DNA from 3 places in the Paenibacillus sp. 2KB_22 genome. Region 2 is predicted to be linked to each of the others. Evidence: riboswitches for the same ligand, from Rfam matches in the RefSeq annotation. Region 2 holds a riboswitch; each other region holds the start of a gene.

Region 1 (7,159 bases), on a different contig from region 2:
CTACATCGGAAGCCGTTCCTTGCAGCATGAGTACTGCCGCTGTTTGCTGTACAAGCTTACCCTCCACGATCTTTCCCCCTGTCTCCGTGTTATCTCCAGATCACCTTGCTGCCAACCTCATGCGTAACGCTATCCAAACTGCTTCACACTTCAAAAGTTAAAGCCAGAACAGTCCTTGAAGCACGCTCAGCACGGTCAACAAAACCGCCTCCAACAGCTCATTCATGGCACCATACGTATCCCCGGTTAAACCGCCGAGCCGCTCACTGATCCGGGCAGCCACGAATCGGCCGATGTAATAACACGCCACAGGCAGTATAATAACCGCCGTCATCGGGTATAGCCACCATGGCAGTGTTCCCAGACCACTCACCATGGCATCTGCAATCCCCATATCCGGCTTGAATAGCCACACCGCGGCAAACGTAACTGCCCCTGCGATCAAGGTCAGCCCCACGGCTGAGCTGCGTGCTCGCTGGACTTCCTTCCGCTCACCGAGACCTTTGAACAATACGGCAAGTCCATCATCTCGGCGCGCATTCGGCCAGGCTGACATGGCATACACCATGAACCAGCGGCTCCAGATCATGGGCAGGATCAGCAGCGCACCGTACACCCAGTGGCCCCGGGCAATAAAGTCGGCGATCAGCGCCGCTTTCATCATCATCAGCAAGACGCAGGCGATCACGCCCATGGCCCCCACTCGGCTGTCCTTCATAATCTCAAGCATCCGCTCACGGGTACGATAACTGAGCAAGCCATCCGCCGTATCCATCCATCCGTCAAGATGAAGGCCACCAGTGAGCCATACCCATAACGTCAAGGTCAGGACAGCAGCCGGAAAGGCTGGAAGCACTGCACCGCTTAAGGCTCCCGCGAGCCAGACACACAGACCGATTGCAGCACCGACCAGCGGATAAAAGACAACACTTTCCCGCAGCAGCGGCGGGACAAAATCGATTTGCATTTTGACAGGGAAACGGGACAAAAATTGAAAAGCGGCTGCCGCCGCCGTATGTTTGCGCTGAGGAGCAGGCGTGCCATCCTTCATAAGCGATACTCCTTGCTTTTTAGCTCAATCGCGATGCCTACGGTCACCAGGAACACTTCACCGCATATCGCCGCAATGCGCTGATTCAGTAGACCGGCCAAATCCCGATATTTCCTGCCAAGGGCATATTCTGGTACGATTCCGTCCCCCACTTCATTCGTAACCAGAACAAGCAAACCGGGATAGGTTCGAATCGCTTCAACCAGCGCGTCCAAATGTCCCTGTAACACCTGCTTCTCGTCATGCTCATGTGCTAACAAAACATTCGTCAGCCACAGCGTCAGGCAATCCACCAGAATGGTGGGTGCAGAAGTCCCTGTATGCCCTTCACCCATGCGGCTTATCAAAGCAGGCAGATGTATCGGCTCTTCCATCGTATGCCACAGATACCCTGATGCCTCGCGCTGATGCTGATGCATGGCGATACGCTCACGCATTTCATCATCGTACGCCTGGGCTGTCGCCACATACCAGGCCTCCGAGGAACGCTGCATGCAGAGACGTTCGGCAAAGGAGCTTTTGCCACTGCGTGCCCCGCCCGTCACCAGTACACTCATCGGGAACCCTCTCTTTGCACGGATGAGTCATCCGACGCAGCAGAGTCCAGAGCAGGGCTTGTCCCGTCCGAGACACCCGCGCTTGCAAAGGTTGCCATCTCGTTCAGAATAAGACATGCTGCGTCAATTAGATGAAGACTGAGCACACCACCTGTGCCTTCACCCAGACGCATGTCCAGATCCAGCATCGATTTCAGGTCCAGTTCACGCAGCAGCGCTCCATGTCCATTTTCATGTGAAGTATGAGAAGCGATCATATAAGCTGTGCTCAGCGGTGCAAGTTGTCTCGCAACCAGCGCTGCTGCGGTAGAGATGAACCCGTCTACAACGACCGGGCAACGATGAGCAGCTGCTGCGAGGATAACCCCCGTGAGTCCGGCAATCTCCAGTCCACCCACCTTGCACAGAACATCCAGTGCATCTTCCGGGTTCGGTGCGTTTACGCTAAGCGCCCGGCTGACTACAGCAGCCTTGCGCTGCAAGCCTGCATCATCAATGCCGGTACCTCTCCCCACGGCAGCGGCAGGGGCAACTCCGGTTAGTGCGCTCATTACCGCAGCACTTGCAGTGGTGTTGCCAATTCCCATCTCCCCAGTGACAAACAACTGTGTTCCCTTCGCCACCTCTGCCGATACAACTTCGGCTCCCGCAAGGATAGCCCGAACTGCCTCATCCCGGGTCATCGCTGCGCCTCGGGCCATGTTGGCCGTGCCTTTGCGAATTTTACGGGTGAGCAGGCCCGGATGTTCAAGATCGGCATTCACCCCGATATCCACACAGATCACATCAGCACCTGCGTGACGTGCAAGCACATTCACGGCTGCGCCCCCAGCGAGGAAATTCATGACCATCTGCGGGGTTACTTCAGCAGGAAAAGCACTGATGCCTTCTTCCACTACGCCGTGATCTGCGGCCATGACAATGACCGCCCTGTGATCAAAACGCGGACGTACATTGCCCGTCATGCCTGCCAGGCGGATTACCAACTCTTCCAATTTGCCCAGACTCCCCGGCGGCTTCGTCAACGAATCCACGTGCGCAGAGGTCTCTGCCGCCACTTCCTGGTCAGGAGCGGTAATCCTTTGGGTTAATTGCTCCAACACCTGTTCATTATTCATACAACCAGCACTTCCTTCATCAAAATATGGGTTGCCCGCTTCAATTAATCGATGTCCCGCCGCAGCAGCAGTTGAGGTATCGCATGGTCGGGATGGGAAACAATTGCGGGTTTGACGCGAAATATGTCCTGAATATTCTCATCGTTGATTAACGTATGAGGCGTCCCCTTTCCCACCGCTACGCCCTCTCGCAGCGCCAGAATGTGATCGCAAAATAACGCGGCGAGATTCAGATCATGCAGCACAGCCACAATCGTAATGTTATTTCTCTGTCGCCATGCCGATAACAATTCCATGAATTGCAATTGATACTTAATATCCAGAAACGTAGTCGGCTCGTCCAGCAGCAGCAACCGCGGCTCCTGAGCCATAACTTTGGCAAGTGCGACCCGTTGTCGTTGCCCGCCGCTGAGTGCATCCAGCGGTCTGTCCGCCAGCTCCGTCAATCCCAGGTCTTCAAGCACTCTGTCTACCACAAGTGCCCCATCACCCGCTTCCCGCCCCAGCCAGTTCTGGTACGGATATCTCCCCATCTCCACCACATCTCGTACGGGATAAGAGATGGGTGGCAAGCCGTCCTGCTGCAATACAGCGATCATGCGCGACAGGTCCTTACGGCTGTATGAGCCGATGTCTCGACCATCGATACGGATCTGACCTTCGCTTAACTGTTCCGTTCCGGCAATAAGCTGGATCAGAGTGGACTTGCCGCTGCCGTTTGGACCGACAACGCCCCACCAGTCACCTTCACCAACATGCCAGTCTACACTACGCAATGCCTGGTGATTGCCATATGACTTCCCTGCTCCCTTAATGGAAATAAGGGAAGTTGAGTTTGAATCGGTACTGGAATTCATGGCATCATCCCCTTCTGCAACTTTTTGTTCCGGTGCAGCAGGTAAGCAAAGAACGGCGCACCAACAAAGGCGGTGACGACACCGAGCGGAATTTCAGTTGGCGCAAGCAACGACCTGGCGATGGTATCGGCCCACACCATGAAGATTGCTCCACCAATGGCAGACAAAGGTACCAGCAGTCGATAATCCGGCCCCACCAGCAGCCGCAACATATGCGGGATCACTAATCCAACAAATCCGATGACACCTGATACCGAGACAGCACCTGCGGTCAGCAGTGTGCCGACTGCCAGCACGGACAGCTTAAGCCTGTCCACGCCAATCCCGATATGTGCCGCTTGACGTTCTCCCAGCGCAAGCACATTCAACGAGCGTGCCCGGCTCCAGAGAAAGACCAGCCCTAACAGAAAATACGGGAAAAGGATGGCCGTATACGACCACCCACGCAGAGCCAGACTTCCCATCGTCCAGTATATAATTTCATTAATCGTCTGTTTCGACATGGTCGACAGGAAGGAAACAACTGCGCCCAGGAAACTTTGCATGACCACACCAGCCAGAATGAGGCTATGTGTAGGTATTTTGCGCCCTTCACGAGCCAGTGCCATAACAAACCATAACGTGATTACACCCGTCAAAAATGCAATCAAGGGTAAGGTCCAGATTCCAATCAGTGCATACTGCAATCCGAAGAAAATCAGGAAAGCAGCCCCCACCGATGCACCGGATGATACACCCAGCGTAAACGGATCGGCCAGCGGATTACGCAGCACCCCCTGGAAGCCCGCACCCGCAATGGCTAGTGAAGCACCCACGAGCACAGCAAGCAGTACGCGCGGAAAACGGACTTTCCAGATAATCTGTTCGGCCGCCTTATTCCAATCCGGTGTAATCCAGTCGCCTACCCAGGGAATTTTGTGAATCAGAATACCTGCAATATCCCGGATTGGCAACGCTACTGAACCAATGCCCGTGCAGATGAGCACAGTGAGCACCAGCAGCACCATGCCCGTCGTCCCGAACAGGATCAGCTTTTTACTCATTGGAACAAGTCAGGGTAGATCGTTTTGGCTACTTCTTTCAACCCTTGAGTTACCCGTGGACCCGGACGGCTCAGCAGGTTGGCATCCAGGCCAATAACCGCGTCATTTTTCACAGCAGTAATTTGATCCCAGCCGCTGCGCGCCTTGATGATTTGATCCAGTGTTTTGGAGTTCTCATCAATCACATCGTTGGCATACAGGATCACATCGGGGTTGGAGGCAATCACGTTTTCTTCATTAATTTCATACCAGCCCTCTTTGTCCGAAGCAATATTGCTACCTCCGGCTACAGTGATGAGTTCATCCATGAATTCGCCTTTACCTACAGTCCAGCCTGGGGAGAACTCAACGTATACTTTTTTCTTATCTTCCGTTTTAACGGCCTTCACCGCTTCGGTTACATCCGTCACATCCTGTTTCATCTGAGTGATGATTTCTTGTGCTTTTTCCTGATGATCGGTGATTTTACCGAAGGTTTCGATATTGTTCATCACATCGTCGATGGATTTAGGATCCGTTTTGAAAATGGTAATACCCAACTCGCGCAGCTTCTTCACGGCATCCTCGCTCATCGAGATACCTGTGAAGACGATGTCGGCTTCAGCTGCAATGATGGACTCTTCATTGGGCTTGGTGATCCCGCCCATTTTCGCTTTGGTTGTTGCTGCTTCAGGATAATCATCATAGTCGGATACACCAACGATCTGTTCATCCAATCCAAGGGCAAACAGGGACTCTGTCTCAGCCGGAGACACGGATACAATTTTGGCTGGCGCCTTTTCAAAAGTAAACGATTCACCCGTTGCATCTGTAACGGTAAGTGGATATTGTGTTTTGAGGTCCGTCTGCGCCTGGCCTTGGGACTGCTCCTGTGCCGGTTGCTGTGAAGTACCTGTGCCCTCGTTCGTTGTTGCATTGCCACATCCGGCCAAAGCCAGTGCGAGTGCCGCTGCACTTAGCAGGGACGCTACGCTTTTCCAATTCTTGAAATTCATTCTGTTATTCTCCCCTTCTCTATTTGTGCTATTTTCTTGCATCGTGCTTAAACTCCTGCTCCCATGCCTTGGTGTTCCTGTATAAGGTTTGAACTGCAACATTTACACGTTAACGGAGAGTGCAGAACCGATCTGAAGAAACGAAGTGTTCGCTTAAAGCTTTCTACAAGAAAGCTAAATCGGAAGCATACGCTTATCACCGGATTTCCCCTTTCAAAAAGGGCATCAAAAAATCTGGGGATAACAGCGATCGGAAGATGGTACTGCAATCGTAGTGACCTCGTGTAAAATTGGTCTCGTTCATCTTACATGAACAATAAAAAATCCCCAATCCATACGTCCAGGATCAGGGATGACGTCTCGCATATGGCGATCTGTACATGTTCAACCAAAGGTTGTCCATGCGCATAGAATAGCCCGAAACGCTGTCCTTTCCTCGAAGGAACACCGGTTTGTACGTCCAGGGCAGGTAACCTGACTTACAGGAATCATCCTGTTTTACAGTGGCGGGACCGTGCCGGATTTGCACCGACTTCCCCATTTCACCCTTGTGTGTTTCACGACTCGTACTAATCTGCCATGAAAACAGCCTTCACACGCGGGACCCTTGGTCGCTGATATGGTAAACCATTGCCGTGTAATTTCTGCATGTTGCATACTCGTTGAGGCTTCACTGCCTGAGCGTATCTGTATCCATGCTGAAGTCACACTTCTGTTGTGATTATAGGGTATATTGTACATCCTTACAACCCGATTGGCGGAAAAGTCACTCTGCTGCCAAACCATTGATTCCCCTGTCGATCAAGCTGAACCTGAATCGCCTGTCCCGGTACGACATGTGTATCCCAGAACCCAAGCCCGGCAATCAGACGGGACAAGGCATACCGGATGACACCACCATGCGTAACCACAACCATGGTAGGAACTTGCCCCTCATCAACGTGGATCGAAGGACGACCCTCCAACAACATCTCTTGAAGAAAGGAATCCATTCGCCCCGTAAACTCCTGCCACGATTCCCCACCGGGCGGAGTGACCTTCTGCGGCGCATCAATCCAGCTTCGGTACACAGGGTTATCCTTGAGCTGCTCATACGTCAGCCCTTCCCACTGTCCAAAATCATTCTCGCGCAGGCGCGAGTCGAACTTCACCTGTCCGCTGGCATCAGGAAGAATCTGTTCCAGCGTCTGCCGGCAGCGAAGAAGATCACTGCAATATAGCTCGTTCCACGGAACATTGCTCAATTGTTCATGAAGCGGAGCCAGTTCTTCTTTGGCATCTGGCAGCAGACCGATGTCGGTATGCCCCAGGTATCTTTTTTCCACATTCCACAGCGTTGTCCCGTGACGGACCCACAGAATGTTTCGTTTCAGCGGACCGGGTTGATCCCTATGTACTTCATTGCCTGCATTTCCTTCATTTACGGCCATAACAGCGTCCCTCCTGCCAGCCACATACCCAGCGTTATGAACACGCACAGTACAACAAAAGCCCCTGCCGACCAGAACATCAGGCGTGATGTTCGCACAATATCCTCG
Region 2 (7,159 bases):
TCCATCCATTCACCGCATTAATCGTAAAAATTAATTCATCTATGTCAGCTGAAATCCAGCGAATATTGCGAAATATTAGATAGGTCCTGACAGGCTACACCATCACGTCTCCACGAAAGAAGCCATGCAGGCAAGGACTCAATTAATACTTACTCAAGGCTTAGTTAGGTATTTAGTAAGGAATTAAGTATGGAATTAGTCACCACATATCGGGTTTACTTCCACAGTGACTGGTGCATCCACATGGCGGAAGCCCTGAATTACACCAACTCGTTTGAAGAACTTGTGGAATCGCTCATTCGGATGGCCTTTTTCCTTGTAATCGGCCACAATTCGTTCCACAATTCCACCAATCTGATCACCCGGGATTCCCTCCGCTACGGGCTGGGCAGGGTGAGCATTGCGGCCGAATTTCTTGCCACCGAGGAACAGGTCATATGCACCTTTGCGATACACGATGCCGATATCCTCCAGCACTGCCCCGTAACATGCCATACCGCAGCCATTCAGCGCCACACTTGTTTCTTTCGGTGCACCCAGTCCGCCTATCACGGCCTGTAAATGGTTAGCCATCGGGACAGCATCGTCCTTCTCCATATTGCAGAAGTCACAAGCCTTCACTTTGATGACATCGCCAATCGGTACAACGATAAAATTCGCTGCACGCAGCTCTTTAACCAGCGAGTCCGGTTCAAATGTCGGCACTCTCAGAATAATCTGGTGCTCCGGCGTGTACTCCAGTTCGCCGTCTTCACTTGCACACTGCGCCAGCAGCGCCATCTGGGCTGCGGTGAATTTTTTGTTGCCCACGCCGGGCGACACGCCGACTTCAAACAGCGGCGCCTTACGCCCAGGCTCGGGCACGGTGCGTACCGCCGTTGCGGTCGCAGCCTGCGGTGCACTTGCCTCTCGGCTCGGCGCTGCTGCATCCAGCCAGCGGCTCGCCGATTCGCCCGCTAGCGCGCCACCTGCCGCGAGCCGTGTCAGCGCCTCGGCGGCAAGCGCAGCTGCTCCGGCGCGTGGCGCTTCGGCGACTCCGCCCGGAGCGGCCTCTGCCGCAACGGGCGCAGGTCGCTCGCCAGCAAGCACGGCGGTGCCAGCGCTGCTCGCCGGGCTTGCCGCAGGCGTAGCGGCAGCTGCCCCTGCGACAGCGGGCGGCTGCCCTTGCGGAGCCGTGCCCGCTCCGGCGCTTGCGCCGCGCAGGGCTGGCTCCGCCTGTGGCTGCGCGGCCGATGCATCGCTGGCCGGGCTCTCGCCCGCTGCCTCGCCGGAGGCGGCAGAGCGGGCTTCCCTTGCGCCGAGCGACCATGGCTCGGCTTCTGTGCGTAGTCGCTCATGAGGTCTGAGCGACTGTTCCGCGGTGTTCAGCGTATATTTCCGCTGATACCCGCGCGGGGTGACCATGAGTCCTTCGTACATCATGGTCGAAGAGTTGCCGATAATCACGGTCGTCAGCATGCCGATATCATGATTCAGCATATCCTCCAGTGTGGTCATGACAACATCCTGACGCTCACGGTATGCACTTTTCACCAGACCTACCGGGGTCTGTGGGTCACGATAACGCAGAATCATTTCCTGTGTCTCCACGATCTGGCGTGTGCGCCGTCCACTGCGTGGATTGTACAGGGCAATGACAAAATCAGCGGACGCTGCGGCTTCGACCCGGCGAATAATGGTCTCCCACGGCGTAAGGTGATCACTAAGGCTGATCGTACATGCATCATGCATAACGGGGGCACCAAGCAGTGATGCACAGGACTGAATGGCCGATACGCCCGGAATAACTTCGACGGCAACACCCGTATCCGGCTTCCAGCCTTGCTCCATCAGCACCTCGTACACCAGTCCAGCCATACCATATACGCCTGCGTCACCGCTGGAAATTACGGCAACAATTTTGCCCATCTCCGCTTGTCTGACTGCTTCTTGTGCACGGCTTACTTCCTCCGTCATACCTGTGCGCACAATCGCTTGCCCGTTCAACAGAGGGCGAATAAGATCCACATAAGTGTTGTATCCGATAATTACCTCGCTCTCCTGAAGTGCTTCGAGTGCCCGCTTGGTGATATGTTCCATTGCTCCTGGACCGAACCCGATAATCAGCAGCTTGCCTTGATCTTGCATTACTTCTCCTCCTTCATCACACTTGTCGTACTGATCTAAACAGTGAAGAAGGGCGGCTATGCCGACCTTCTCCCCCACTGTACTGCATGTCCAACTCGTCAGCTCTGTTTACTCAGACTATCAACAAGGCTCTTACATCACCTGTTATGATCCAACTAATCTATTCTTCTACCTGCAATTTCCCTACATAGGGCAGGTATCACAAGGATGTACATTTATCTATAAAAACAAAAAAATCCCATCCTTGTAACGGATGGGATACGCATGTACGTACACTCAAGAACATAGTCCAGACTCCCTGAGGGTAGTCCTGTGACTATGTGGCCCAAGGGGGGCCAGCCAGGCGAACCGCTTGTTCGCCCATTTCCTGATTCTTCGTACACCACTCCTTTCCGCGAAGGGTTCGGTGACACATGCAAGGTAGGTCTCCTGGCTTTGGATCATCAGCTTCCTTTTCTGTCTTCCCCGGCTTTCCGAGTGACTTGGATCAAAAAGGGCTTCACCATTACAGTGGCGGGACCGCTCGGGACTTTCACCCGATTCCCTGTTACCTCTTGCTGCACGCAAGAGCACCTTGCTTGTTTTCATTCAATATTGTTTTCATAATAACACCGCGCAGGAAATAATGTCCATGCTTATGATACTTGTCCGTTCTTCTATTTTCAGACAAAACAGAAAAAAGTCCTGATCCAAAAAAACGGATCAGAACCTGATGTAACATATACATATAAGATTCGTTTTAAACCATGCATCTACCTAATGATTAAATACATCCATAGTCATTGATAACTATGATTGCAGGCCACTACTCTTGGCCGCACGCCCCGCAGCGAAGTAACGTCCAAGCTCAACGATGAGTGCTCCCATCTTCTCTTCCTCCGGAATGACCAGCGCCTCAATGCCTTCTTCACGCATGGAGTTTGCTGTAACTTTACCTACAGATGCAGGAATTACGCCTTGTCTGAAGGCAGCAAGCATCTGCTCAAGCTTGTCCTGGGAGGCCGCGTATTGCGTCAGGAATCTGACCTGAGGGCCACTTGTGAACGCAACGGCATCTACCTCGAACTTTAGAATTTCATTCAACAGCTGTTCCAGCTCTGCCTCTTCCGGCGGTACATGCCGGTAAGGGAGCACTTGTCTGACGATTGCACCTTGTTCTTCCAACCATGCGACGAGTTTGGGAGCTGTCTCCCCATGAAGCTGCAATATGACCTTTTTCCCTGCGAGATCATGTGGGGCGAATTCTCGAATGAGCCCGTCCGTGCTACCATCATCATCTCGTACCAGTGGTGTTAACTTGCGCTTTTTGAGCGCATTCACCGTCTTGTATCCCCTCGCTGCAATGGAGGATTCCGATAATACATCCAACAATTGTCCTGCGACTTCCATATCCTCAGCCATTTCAAACAATGCATCCAATCCCATACCCGTCGTCAACACCGCCCAGTCTGGCGGGTCTGAGATCCAGGATACCAACCCATCCCTGATACTCCGATCATCCAGGAATACAGTCCCTTGTGCCGGTCGCACAAGTGGGATTCCCCCCATTTTTTCAACCAGTATGGACATTTCTTTCGATTTTCGTGGTCCTGTCAATGCTACACGCACACCTGCCAAATGTTGAGCCATTCATGTTCCCCCCGTTAGTCCAGCCGAATGTTCATCAGTCTGACTACAGTATACAGGGTACTTCTGTGTAGGGAAACTGTGCTTACCCTATTTTTGCCCGTTCAGCTATAAGGATTTTTGATGAAATGTATCAGGAAGGCTGGAGTTCCCCACCATGAGAATCCTGCCTTCTTTTCTCTCCGTTCTTCTCCGAATCAGTGGATTCTTGTCCCTGTTCATGCTTCTCTTTCTTGGACTGCTCTCCCGACCTCTGGTGGGCAGATTCTTTTTTATCCTTTTTGCGAGGACGAAGGAAAAGAAACAGCACAATCGGGAACAGTACTTCAAAAACAATGGCAATCCATGTCCATTCCCGGGTAAAACGATACAACTGAATGGCGTTTCTGAAAAACCAGAATGCACAAACAAAGCCTAACAGTGCCACCGGACCAGTCAGGACCTTTCCGGAAACGTTTGGAATCATTCGCTTCAGTCCCCAACAGACAAAGTACAGATCAAATGCAATTTTGGTAATCATGGTAGGCAAGGTTGCCGCTGCCAGCGCCAGGTCAAACCGATCCAGGAAATCACTAATTTGCAGCTGCCTTGCAAGTTCATACGAAGGGTATACCAGTCTGGAGGCAATGGGCACACCAATCGACGTGATGGTTTCCACAAGAATCAACATCATCAGCAATCCCGAGATTATTATGCCCCATAACACAGACTTGAAGCGAAAATCACTGCCCTTGACGACAAAAGGCAAGGCGATCATCTCGCCGTAAAAAGAAAATATGTACCAACTCCCTTTGCCTACACCTGCCGTATCGACATGAAAATAGGGCATCAGATTGTCCATATTGATCTGCTTGATAAGCATGAAAGGCACAATGATAGAGTTCAACAGGAACAGGGTAACATAGAGTTCCGACATTCCGATCAACGAACCAAGCCCACCTCGGACGATAAATACCGCCATAATCATGAGGGACAATACCACAATGGATATCGGTGTTGTCTCCAGCAAGGTTATACTTACATAATCGCCAATTAATCGGATATCTCTTGCGAATATGAAGAAAAAAAACAAAATGTACATTACACCTGCGAGTCTTCCCATAAAGGGGAACCGGTCAGCAAGGGCCTCAAATAGATCCTGATTCGGAAATCTCCGCTGGATTCGGCTTACCATCCACATGGATATAATCATCACGAGAATAACTGGCACATACGAGAGATAAGCGTGCTGTTCCGCATAATAAATAGCCTGCGCATGGGGTTGAATCAACGTGCCCGTAATACTGAGCAGTAGCACGAGTAGTACAATCTGTCGAGAAGTCACACTTTGATTCATACCATACCTCCCTTCCATCATTCAATCTGTACTTCGCACCACCCCCAGTCCCCATCTACGGTAACGGTAAGAATCGCTGGATGAAATGACTGATCCATACCGATACAAAAAAGGTTTTACTTAAATGGGTTACATAGAGCCAAAGGCCTGTTCCTAATGCAATCAGACCGTAGGATAACCAGCGATTAATGGCTGCGGCCTGCTTCAGATGTCTAAAGTCCATCACAATGACAATGATGACCATCCCCAGATAGGTGAATAAAAGTGGTTTAATCATGTACGATATCCTCCTCAACGACACCGATCGGTTTATTGATTACCCCTACATTTTCAATAATGACGTGGGGAATAACGTTTACCTCAACATCAGGATAGATATCATCCCATCGATCTTTCATTTTGTCCCACTCTTTAGGCAATTGTTGATGGATCGACCGGCCGATCCCGAGAATATCGGCATGATATTTTTGCTGTATTAACCGAACTCCTTCAACGATATCCTCTTTTATTTTTTTGTGGATCGCGTCACTTAATTTCAGAATCTCTTTTTCACGCAGATCACCGTAATTCGATTCGTTATCTACTATCACGCCTTTGGCGTACAATTGAACGGTCACAGTAACCTTGTCATTCTTGACACTGGGGTGCAGTGAAGAATTGTTCTCGTTCAGCTTGATGAATATATCTCCTTCTCCGCGTGGAGCCTTGACCATAACTTCGGGCGCATTGGCTTCCCCCATAGCGAGAATTAAGGCATCGGCGGGAGCCTTGTCAATCATGCCAACCAGCTTGTCTTTCTTGAACACGGCCAATCCATCCAGCTTGATGTTTGTTTTCGCGTCCTTCCAATTTTTTGGAACATTTTCCACTTTTGAAGCAACAGGCAGGAATGGATCTACCCCATCACTAAGGATGGAATCGATGAACGTTTTAAGGGAACGTGGATTACGCATATTTAGAAAGCACAACTCTCTCACCATCTCAGATGGAAACTTCTCTATAGGTGCATCCGTATCCATGACTTCATATGCTGCGCCTTTCGTAACAACTGGTAATGCAGAGAATCGGTTGAGCGGGTACCGTGTGAACAGATCGAGCATCGGAGCCACGCCATCCCGGGCAAGTTCCTCTCCAATAAGCATGGTACGACGGTGCGCATAATAAATCTTGCGAGATAGTGCTTTTTGGCCTTCAAGTGTTGTCCCCCTCAGTGTCTTTGCGGTATTGGATAACATGAACCAGGATTTGTCCCCGCTTGTACCCCCACCACCTCCCGAACTGCCGGTAGAACCGGATTGTCCAGGCAGAGCGATCTGGAGACTGGATCTGTAGTTGTCCTCCTCCTTATCAACAGCTATGCCAATCACAAAGGCAATATCATTAATTTCCTTACGATCCCAACATCCTGCTATGAAGATGGTACACAGTAGTAACATCAACGCAGCACGGAATTTACGAATAAGAAACATCTGTTCACCATCCTTCCTCAGCTTCAGGCGAACCATTGATATTGCCTTTCATCCGTTTCTGGTTATCCAGAACCGTAGAAGGACGATTGATCATCTTCCACCACGGCACACGAATAAGAATATCCTTGGTGTCTGTCTTACTGTAAGGGCTAAGACCTGACAGATAAGGTACACCAAACGAAGTCATCTGTGTCAGATGCACCGAGATCAGGACCAAGCCAATGACAATGCCATACAGTCCAAGCATACCCGCCAATAACATGATCGGAAATCGCAATAGACGCACAGTAATTGCAAAGTTAAACCGCGGAATTGTAAAGGAAGCTATACCTGTCATGGATACGATAATAACCATCGGTGCAGACACAATCCCTGCCTGAACTGCGGCCTGCCCGATCACAAGTGCGCCGAGAATACTGACCGCTTGACCCACTGTTTTGGGTAACCTGACCCCGGCTTCCCGAAGGGCTTCGAACGATAGCTCCATGATGAGGGCTTCCACCAAAGCCGGAAAAGGGATGGCTTCCCGTGCACCAGCAATACTCAGAATTAGCGTGGTAGGTAACATATCCTGATGAAATGTCGTGATTGAGATATACAA
Region 3 (7,159 bases), on a different contig from region 2:
CCAAATCGCTGCATCAACTCAAAACGGACCATGTCGTCATGCTGTTCTTTCTGCTTTTCCTTCGCCAGACGTTTAATCTCGGGGTACAGATCCTGCCCGTCTTTTGTAACTTCGAGCAGCCACGCCATGTGGTTAATTCCTGCAACCTTAGCCACAACACCTGTCTGATCCATTCCCAGTGCATCGAACAGATGTGGTACACATACCTGCACACTATGACACAAACCTACGGTTTTGATCCCACCATGCACATTCATGACGTTGGTAAGCACGGCCATCGGGTTGGTGTAGTTCAGGAACCATGCATCCGGACACACTTCCTGCATATCCCGGGCAAAATCCAGCATGACCGGAATCGTCCGCAAATTACGGAAAATTCCACCGATACCTAGGGTATCTGCAATCGTTTGACGTAGTCCGTATTTCTTCGGAATCTCGAAGTCCGTAATGGTACATGGATCATATCCACCGACCTGGATGGCGTTGATGACATATTTGGCCCCGCGCAGCGCTTCTTTGCGGTCCTGATATACGTTAACGACGCAACGACTTCCGAGTGAACGGGCCAGACTGGTCAGCAAACGCTCGGAATCGCTCAGACGTTCAGCATCGATATCGAACAATGCCAGCTCAAAATCCTGCAGTGCTTCGGTCATCATGACATCACCCAATACATTTTTGACAAAGACGGTGCTTCCCGCACCGAGAAACGTAATTTTGTTCATCTTAAGTTAAGCCTCCCTGAAAAATGTTGTACCCCAACTATAGGCCGATTCGGCACATATAACTATGGCTCAACCCCTCTCAAACATGGCATAATCCCATTTTTGTTTCCGTTTTCAACTAATATTTATGTCCTTTAGCTGTTATAATTTAATTAGACATACAGATGGTGAGCCTCGGAAGGAAACAAGGAGGGAGGGCATAAAATGAGAAAAATAGAGATGAATGTGGTAGCCACGGACTGGACACAGATGGAACTGGTCTTGTTGTTCTTCGGGTGGGAGGCGTGTGAACCCGCCCATTATTGGGGACCGGGTGTACGTGATTCCTATATTGTGCATTACATCCATGAAGGACGGGGCATCGTGTACATGGGGGATCAGGAATACAAGCTTAGCGAGGGACAGGGGTTTATCATTTTCCCGGACACGCTTATTCATTATGAGGCAGATCCGCAGGAGCCCTGGACGTATTCGTGGTTCGGCTTCAAAGGTGTACAAGCCAAAGCATTCATGCAACGTGCCCAACTGAGCCCGGAGCGCCCGATATATGATGCCCATGATACGATTACGATGGAACAGTTGTATACGGAGATGGTCCAAGCTTCCACGCGATCGGAAGGCGATGTGTTGAACCAGAGTCTCTTGTACCGTTTGATGGCAGAACTCATCTCTTCTTCACCTGTGAAGGAAGATATAGGGCAGCTCCTTTCGAACAAAGAAACGTACATCCGGCAGGCGGTGCAGTTTATGGAGAACAGGTACAGTCAGCGAACTTCCATTTTGGATATTGCCCAAGCTGTGGGGTTGGATCGCACGTATCTATCAGGATTGTTCAAAGAGCGATATGGCATGTCGCTACAGTCATTTTTTCTGGAGTACCGTATGAATAGGGCTGCCGAACTTCTCCAGAATCCAGGGCTGTCGGTCAGTGAAGTGGCCCATTCTGTCGGTTATACGGACCCCTTATTGTTTTCCAAGATGTTTAAGCGTGTGACGGGCGTATCTCCGAAGGGGTCGAGAATTCGCGATTAGACGCACCTAGTGTTTCAAATTTAAAAGAAAAGTTTTGATCATTAAACGTTGTCCCGCTATACTGATACAGAAGTGTAATTGAATATGTGGAACTTGGTGCTTTGCCCGTCAGGGTGGAAGCTTAATAGGGAAGTCCGGTGTAATACCGGCGCGGTCCCGCCACTGTAACAGAGGAGTCAGGTAGCGATAATCCACTGGTTTAGACCGGGAAGGAGCTGCAAGTGACGATGATTCTGGAGCCAGGAGACCTGCCAAGTTTAACAAACACAGTAGTACCCTACGGGAGATAGGAAGGTGTTTAGAGAGCATGATTTTTTCTGAAAATCTGTTTATTTAAGGCGTCCTCATCCAGTAACACGGAGAGGGACGCCTTTTTTGTTATGGGCGAAGAACATCATGACACATACATAGAGTTTTGGGGAAGGACGTTAGAGCACTTGAGCAGATATATCGTTAAACGATTAATACAACTGGTAGTCGTATTGTTCGGCATCACGTTCTTGACGTTCCTGCTAACCTACCTGTCTCCTGGAGATCCAGCCAGACTCATGCTTATGTCTACAGGGGTAACGCCATCCGATGAGCTGGTCAGGCAGGTGAGGTCGGAGCTTGGATTGGACGAGCCCTTTCTCTACCGATACGGGACATGGTTGGGACAGGTGCTGACTGGAGACTTCGGTACATCATATAAATACAATCGTCCAGTACTGGACGTGTTGATGGCACGTCTCCCGGCAACGCTTTGGCTAACAGGAAGCGCCATGTTTCTGGTTATACTGGTTTCCTTTCCATTGGGGATGCTGTCGGCTGTCTATCGTAACAAATGGCTTGATCACGTCATTCGTCTGTTCTCTTTTGCCGGATTATCGATGCCCAGCTTCTGGTTGGGTATGCTGCTCATGTTGGTCTTCGGTGTACAGCTGAAGCTGCTGCCGGTAATGGGTAATTCCGGATGGTATAGCCTGATTCTGCCTGCATGTACACTCGCGATTCCACTTGTTGCCCAGTACAGCAGACAGATTCGTGCGGTCCTGCTTGAGGAGACAAGCCAGAACTATGTGATCGGAGCCATATCCAGAGGTGTGAAGGAATCGATCATTATTTTGCGTCATATTCTTCCCAATGCCCTGCTGCCGATCGTTACCCTAATGGGCATGACAACAGGTGCTTTGTTAGGTGGTGCAGCGATTGTGGAAAGTTTATTTGTGTGGCCGGGCGTTGGACAGATGGCTGTAGATGCGATTTTCACAAGGGATTATCCGCTGATTCAGGGGTATGTCATCTGGATGGCGATCATATATGTCACCCTGAATCTGCTGGTCGATATATGGACTCATCTTCGTGATCCCCGAATCCGACTGGAAGTGGATATATAGATGAGAGCCTTCAGACTTGTATTACTGCAGAATCGCTGGTTCACCTTCCTGCTGTCTCTGACCGCCTTCTGGATTATTCTTGCCATGGTTGCACCGCTGCTTGCACCACACGATCCACTTGCAACGAACTTTGCCAAAGTGTTGCAGCCATCCAGCGCCGAGTATCCTCTTGGAACCGATCAACTGGGCCGCTGTGTATTATCTCGTCTTCTGTACGGTGCACGTACCTCGCTGCTGCTCACCTTTATGATGATTGGCATCGTGTTTGTGCTAGGTGTAGCGATTGGAGTCATCGCCGGTTTCGCTCGGGGTGTGACGGATATGGTGCTCATGCGCCTGTCTGATACATTAATGGCATTTCCGGGACTAATTTTTGCGATCGCTGTGGTGGGGATGCTGGGGCCGGGATTGTTCAATACGGTGCTGGCATTGTCGGTTGTCTGGTGGGCGAAGTATGCACGGATGGCCAGAAGCCTGGTGATATCCCTTCAGCAAAAGGAATATGTCGCTGCCGCTGCTTTCAGCGGAGCACGTAAAATACAGATCATTGGCAGGACGATCCTGCCCAATATGATGTCTCCAATCATCGTCATGGCGATGATGGATGTGGGTGGTATGATGCTGTCGATCTCGGGGTTGTCCTTTCTTGGGCTTGGCGCGCAGCCTCCGAACCCCGAGTGGGGGGCCATGTTAAATGAAGGCAGAAGATATCTGCAGACTGCACCATGGTTGTTAATTTATCCGGGTCTGGCGATATTTAGCACCGTCATTATTTTTAATTTACTGGGAGACAGCCTGCGAGATGTGCTTGATCCCAAGAAAAATACAGCTTAACTGGAGGAACCAGAATGAAGAGGAATATTCAAAAATCAATGCTGCTCACCCTCATATCCATGTGGGTTGTGTTCTTGCTTGCAGCTTGTGGCACCGCCAATAATCCATCGACCTCGTCTGGTGCAACGGAGAAGTCGGCGGGTGCGGACAAGGGTACTACAAGTGCACCAACTCATCTCAATGTGGCCTTGTTCTGGCTTGGCAGCAACCTGGACCCGGCAGAAGAATGGAACGGCTGGACACTCACGCGTGCAGCGATTGGGGAGACACTGATCCAGTTTGACGAGAATATGAAGCTGGTCCCTAAAATTGCAGATTCTTGGGAACGAGTGGATGACACGACTTGGCACTTTCATATTCGGGAAGGTGTAACTTTCCATAACGGAAATAAGGTAACTGCCGACGCGGTGAAAAAATCGATAGAACGCTCCATTGAGTTAAACGAGAGAGGACAAGCGACTGTACCTGTAGCCTCAATGACTGCTGAAGGACAAGATCTGAAGATTAAAACGAAAGAGCCTTATGCGTCCCTGCTTGGTAATATTGCCGAGCCACTGTTTGTCATTGTGGATACGAGTGCAGATACATCCAAATTCAAGAGCGAGCCTATTGCTACGGGGCCATTTATGGTGACAGGATATACGCCGGATCAGGAGATCCAGGTGAAAAAGTATGACGGGTATTGGGGCGGTGCGGCAGATGTGGACACATTGACGTTGAAATATATCAAGGATGATAGCACACGTGCTCTTGCCCTGCAGTCTGGAGAGATTGATGTAGCCAGTAACGTGGGACGCAGCAATTTGACGTTATTCCAGGACAAGAGTCAATACACCATTGATGAAATTCCTAGCCTGCGTACCCAGTTTGTATGGTTTAACACAACCAATCCACTGCTGAGTGATCCAGAGGTTCGCCGGGCGATCTCTTATGGTGTAGACCGGGAGATGTATGCGAATACGCTGGTGGGCGGTCAGGCGGCCAAAGGTCCATTTACCTCAGCGCTGCCTTTTGGCTACGACAAGATCAAAGGATATGATTACGAACCGGAGAAAGCCAAACAGCTGCTGGATGGGGCTGACTACAAGGATGCAGATGGGGATGGCATTCGTGAAAAAGATGGCAAGAAGCTGTCGCTACAGCTGATTCTGAACTCCGCTTACGAGTCTGATTCGATTGTGGCTGCTGCAATGCAGTCCCAGCTTAAAGAGATTGGCGTTCAAGTGGAGATGACCTCCTATGAGGACCTAACCGATCATCAGAAGAGCGGAAATTACGACCTTGCTTTGACAAGTATTAATACAGGCATCACGGGTGACCCGCAATATATTCTGGATTTCTACTTTATGACGGGTGCGGAATGGAATGTGGGCGGATATAGCAATCCGAAGCTGGATGAGGTAATTACTCGACTTCATTCCGAGTTTGACGTGGAGAAAAGGTATGCCCTTGCAGCAGAGGCCCAGCAGATGATTCTGGATGATGCAGCCTATATGTTTTTGACCTATACCCCGATTAATATTGTGAGTAAAAGTAACGTGCAAGGCGCGACGATGTATCCCATCGACTTCTACCTGCTGGATCGTAATATCAAGGTTGGGCAGTAATGGAGCCCTTGCTTAGTGTCAATCATCTGTCCGTAACCTACAAGGGAAATTCTCTGGCTCTACGGGACTTGTCCTTCTCCATGAATAAGGGAGAGATTATCGGGATTGTAGGTGAGAGTGGCAGCGGAAAGTCGACCCTTATTCGGGCTTTGCTTGGCCTGTTACCAGAAGGTGGTCAATACATCGGGGGAGTGATCTCTTTTCAGGAAAAAGTGCTATTACGTGAGTCACAGTCTGATTGGGGCGGAGTACGCGGGAAGCGGATCGCTATGGTGTTTCAGGACAGTGGATCGTATCTTAATCCGATTCGCAGCATCGGTAGTCAGTATATTGAAGCAATTTGCACTCACTTCACCGTGTCCAAAAAAGCAGCTTATACCCTGGCTGTGAGTATGCTCGCGAACATGGGACTGGATGATCCCGAACGAATTATGCGCTCCTACCCCTCGCAGCTCAGTGGAGGCATGAAACAGCGAACAGCGATTGCCATGGCGGTTACGATGGAACCAGAGCTTCTGCTTGCGGACGAGCCGACGAGTTCGCTGGATGTGACGACACAGAATGAAGTGATGAACCGATTGAACGAGCTTCGTTCCCGTCAAGGGACAGGCATGATTATCGTAACACACAACATTGCCGTTGCAGCTCATATGGCAGAACGAATTGGTGTGATGCAGGACGGTACATTGGTTGAGATGGGAGATACTTTCCGTGTCATATCCGATCCTCAGCATGAATACACTCGCAAGCTGCTGAGTGCTGTGCCTGAATTGGAGGGAAGCGTTCATGGCTCATGAGAGGTTACCGATTCTGGAACTGAGCAATCTGTGCAAAACATATGAGTTAAAGGGACACAGGGCAGTGGATGCCCTGAAAGCTGTTCATTTGCAGCTGTATCCCGGGGAATGTCTGGGGATTGTCGGGGAGAGTGGTAGCGGGAAGAGCACACTGGCCAGATGTGTAACCCATTTGGAGCGAGTGACTTCAGGACAGATTCAATATCGTCAGCATGATATTACCCGATTGAGTGGGAAGGCGTTACGCCAGCAACGAAAGCAGATTCAGATGGTCTTTCAGGAACCTTCGGCTATCTTTAATCCGCGAATGAAGATTGGAGCATTTATTCGGGAGCCGCTCATTAATTATAAAGTAATGAAGGGCCAACAAGCGGATCGGGAAGTGCTCAGGCTGTTGGAACGGGTAGGATTGTCTGCCGCAACGGCGGATAAATATCCGCATGAACTGAGCGGGGGAGAGCAGCAAAGAGCAGTCATTGCTCGTGCGATTGGAGTAGAGCCAGACATCATCCTGTTCGATGAGGCCACCTCCGCATTGGATGTTTCCATTCAGCAGCAGATCCTGGATCTGTTGGTGGAGTTGAGAAAGGAAACAGGGATCTCTTCTATTTTCATATCGCATGATCTTGCAGTAGTGCAACAGATCAGTGATCGGATTGCCGTGATGTACCAGGGTGAAGTGGTTGAGGTTGTGGAGAGTTCACAGCTGACAAGTTCAGCGAATCATCCCTATACCCGGAGCCTGATGGCCTCAGTGTTGTCCGTGAGAGAAATGAAACATAAGATGC

Evidence for each region. Region 2 has a riboswitch for cobalamin ahead of cobJ (precorrin-3B C(17)-methyltransferase). Riboswitches for the same ligand answer to the same signal wherever they lie in the genome.
Region 1: linked by a shared signal. The riboswitch ahead of AB4111_RS09155 (ABC transporter substrate-binding protein) and the one ahead of cobJ (precorrin-3B C(17)-methyltransferase) in region 2 are both predicted to bind cobalamin.
Region 3: linked by a shared signal. The riboswitch ahead of nikB (nickel ABC transporter permease) and the one ahead of cobJ (precorrin-3B C(17)-methyltransferase) in region 2 are both predicted to bind cobalamin.

What each region holds. Positions count from the first base shown of each region.
Region 1 covers NZ_JBFRHG010000001.1:2,066,169-2,073,327, forward strand. Annotated here, with positions in the region: gene AB4111_RS09125 (cobyric acid synthase) at 1-28, opposite strand, end outside; gene cobS (adenosylcobinamide-GDP ribazoletransferase) at 158-1,051, opposite strand; gene cobU (bifunctional adenosylcobinamide kinase/adenosylcobinamide-phosphate guanylyltransferase) at 1,048-1,608, opposite strand; gene cobT (nicotinate-nucleotide--dimethylbenzimidazole phosphoribosyltransferase) at 1,605-2,726, opposite strand; gene AB4111_RS09145 (ABC transporter ATP-binding protein) at 2,771-3,583, opposite strand; gene AB4111_RS09150 (FecCD family ABC transporter permease) at 3,580-4,626, opposite strand; gene AB4111_RS09155 (ABC transporter substrate-binding protein) at 4,623-5,621, opposite strand; cobalamin riboswitch at 6,069-6,218, opposite strand; gene AB4111_RS09160 (histidine phosphatase family protein) at 6,365-7,051, opposite strand; gene cbiB (adenosylcobinamide-phosphate synthase CbiB) at 7,042-7,159, opposite strand, start outside.
Region 2 covers NZ_JBFRHG010000003.1:542,739-549,897, reverse strand. Annotated here, with positions in the region: gene cobJ (precorrin-3B C(17)-methyltransferase) at 196-2,127, opposite strand; cobalamin riboswitch at 2,530-2,719, opposite strand; gene AB4111_RS21295 (uroporphyrinogen-III synthase) at 2,917-3,756, opposite strand; gene AB4111_RS21290 (GerAB/ArcD/ProY family transporter) at 3,887-5,089, opposite strand; gene AB4111_RS21285 (hypothetical protein) at 5,145-5,366, opposite strand; gene AB4111_RS21280 (Ger(x)C family spore germination protein) at 5,359-6,558, opposite strand; gene AB4111_RS21275 (spore germination protein) at 6,563-7,159, opposite strand, start outside.
Region 3 covers NZ_JBFRHG010000008.1:155,510-162,668, forward strand. Annotated here, with positions in the region: gene AB4111_RS28145 (alpha-glucosidase/alpha-galactosidase) at 1-725, opposite strand, end outside; gene AB4111_RS28150 (AraC family transcriptional regulator) at 930-1,757, shown strand; cobalamin riboswitch at 1,835-2,027, shown strand; gene nikB (nickel ABC transporter permease) at 2,195-3,133, shown strand; gene nikC (nickel transporter permease) at 3,134-3,967, shown strand; gene AB4111_RS28165 (ABC transporter substrate-binding protein) at 3,982-5,574, shown strand; gene AB4111_RS28170 (ABC transporter ATP-binding protein) at 5,574-6,371, shown strand; gene AB4111_RS28175 (ABC transporter ATP-binding protein) at 6,361-7,159, shown strand, end outside.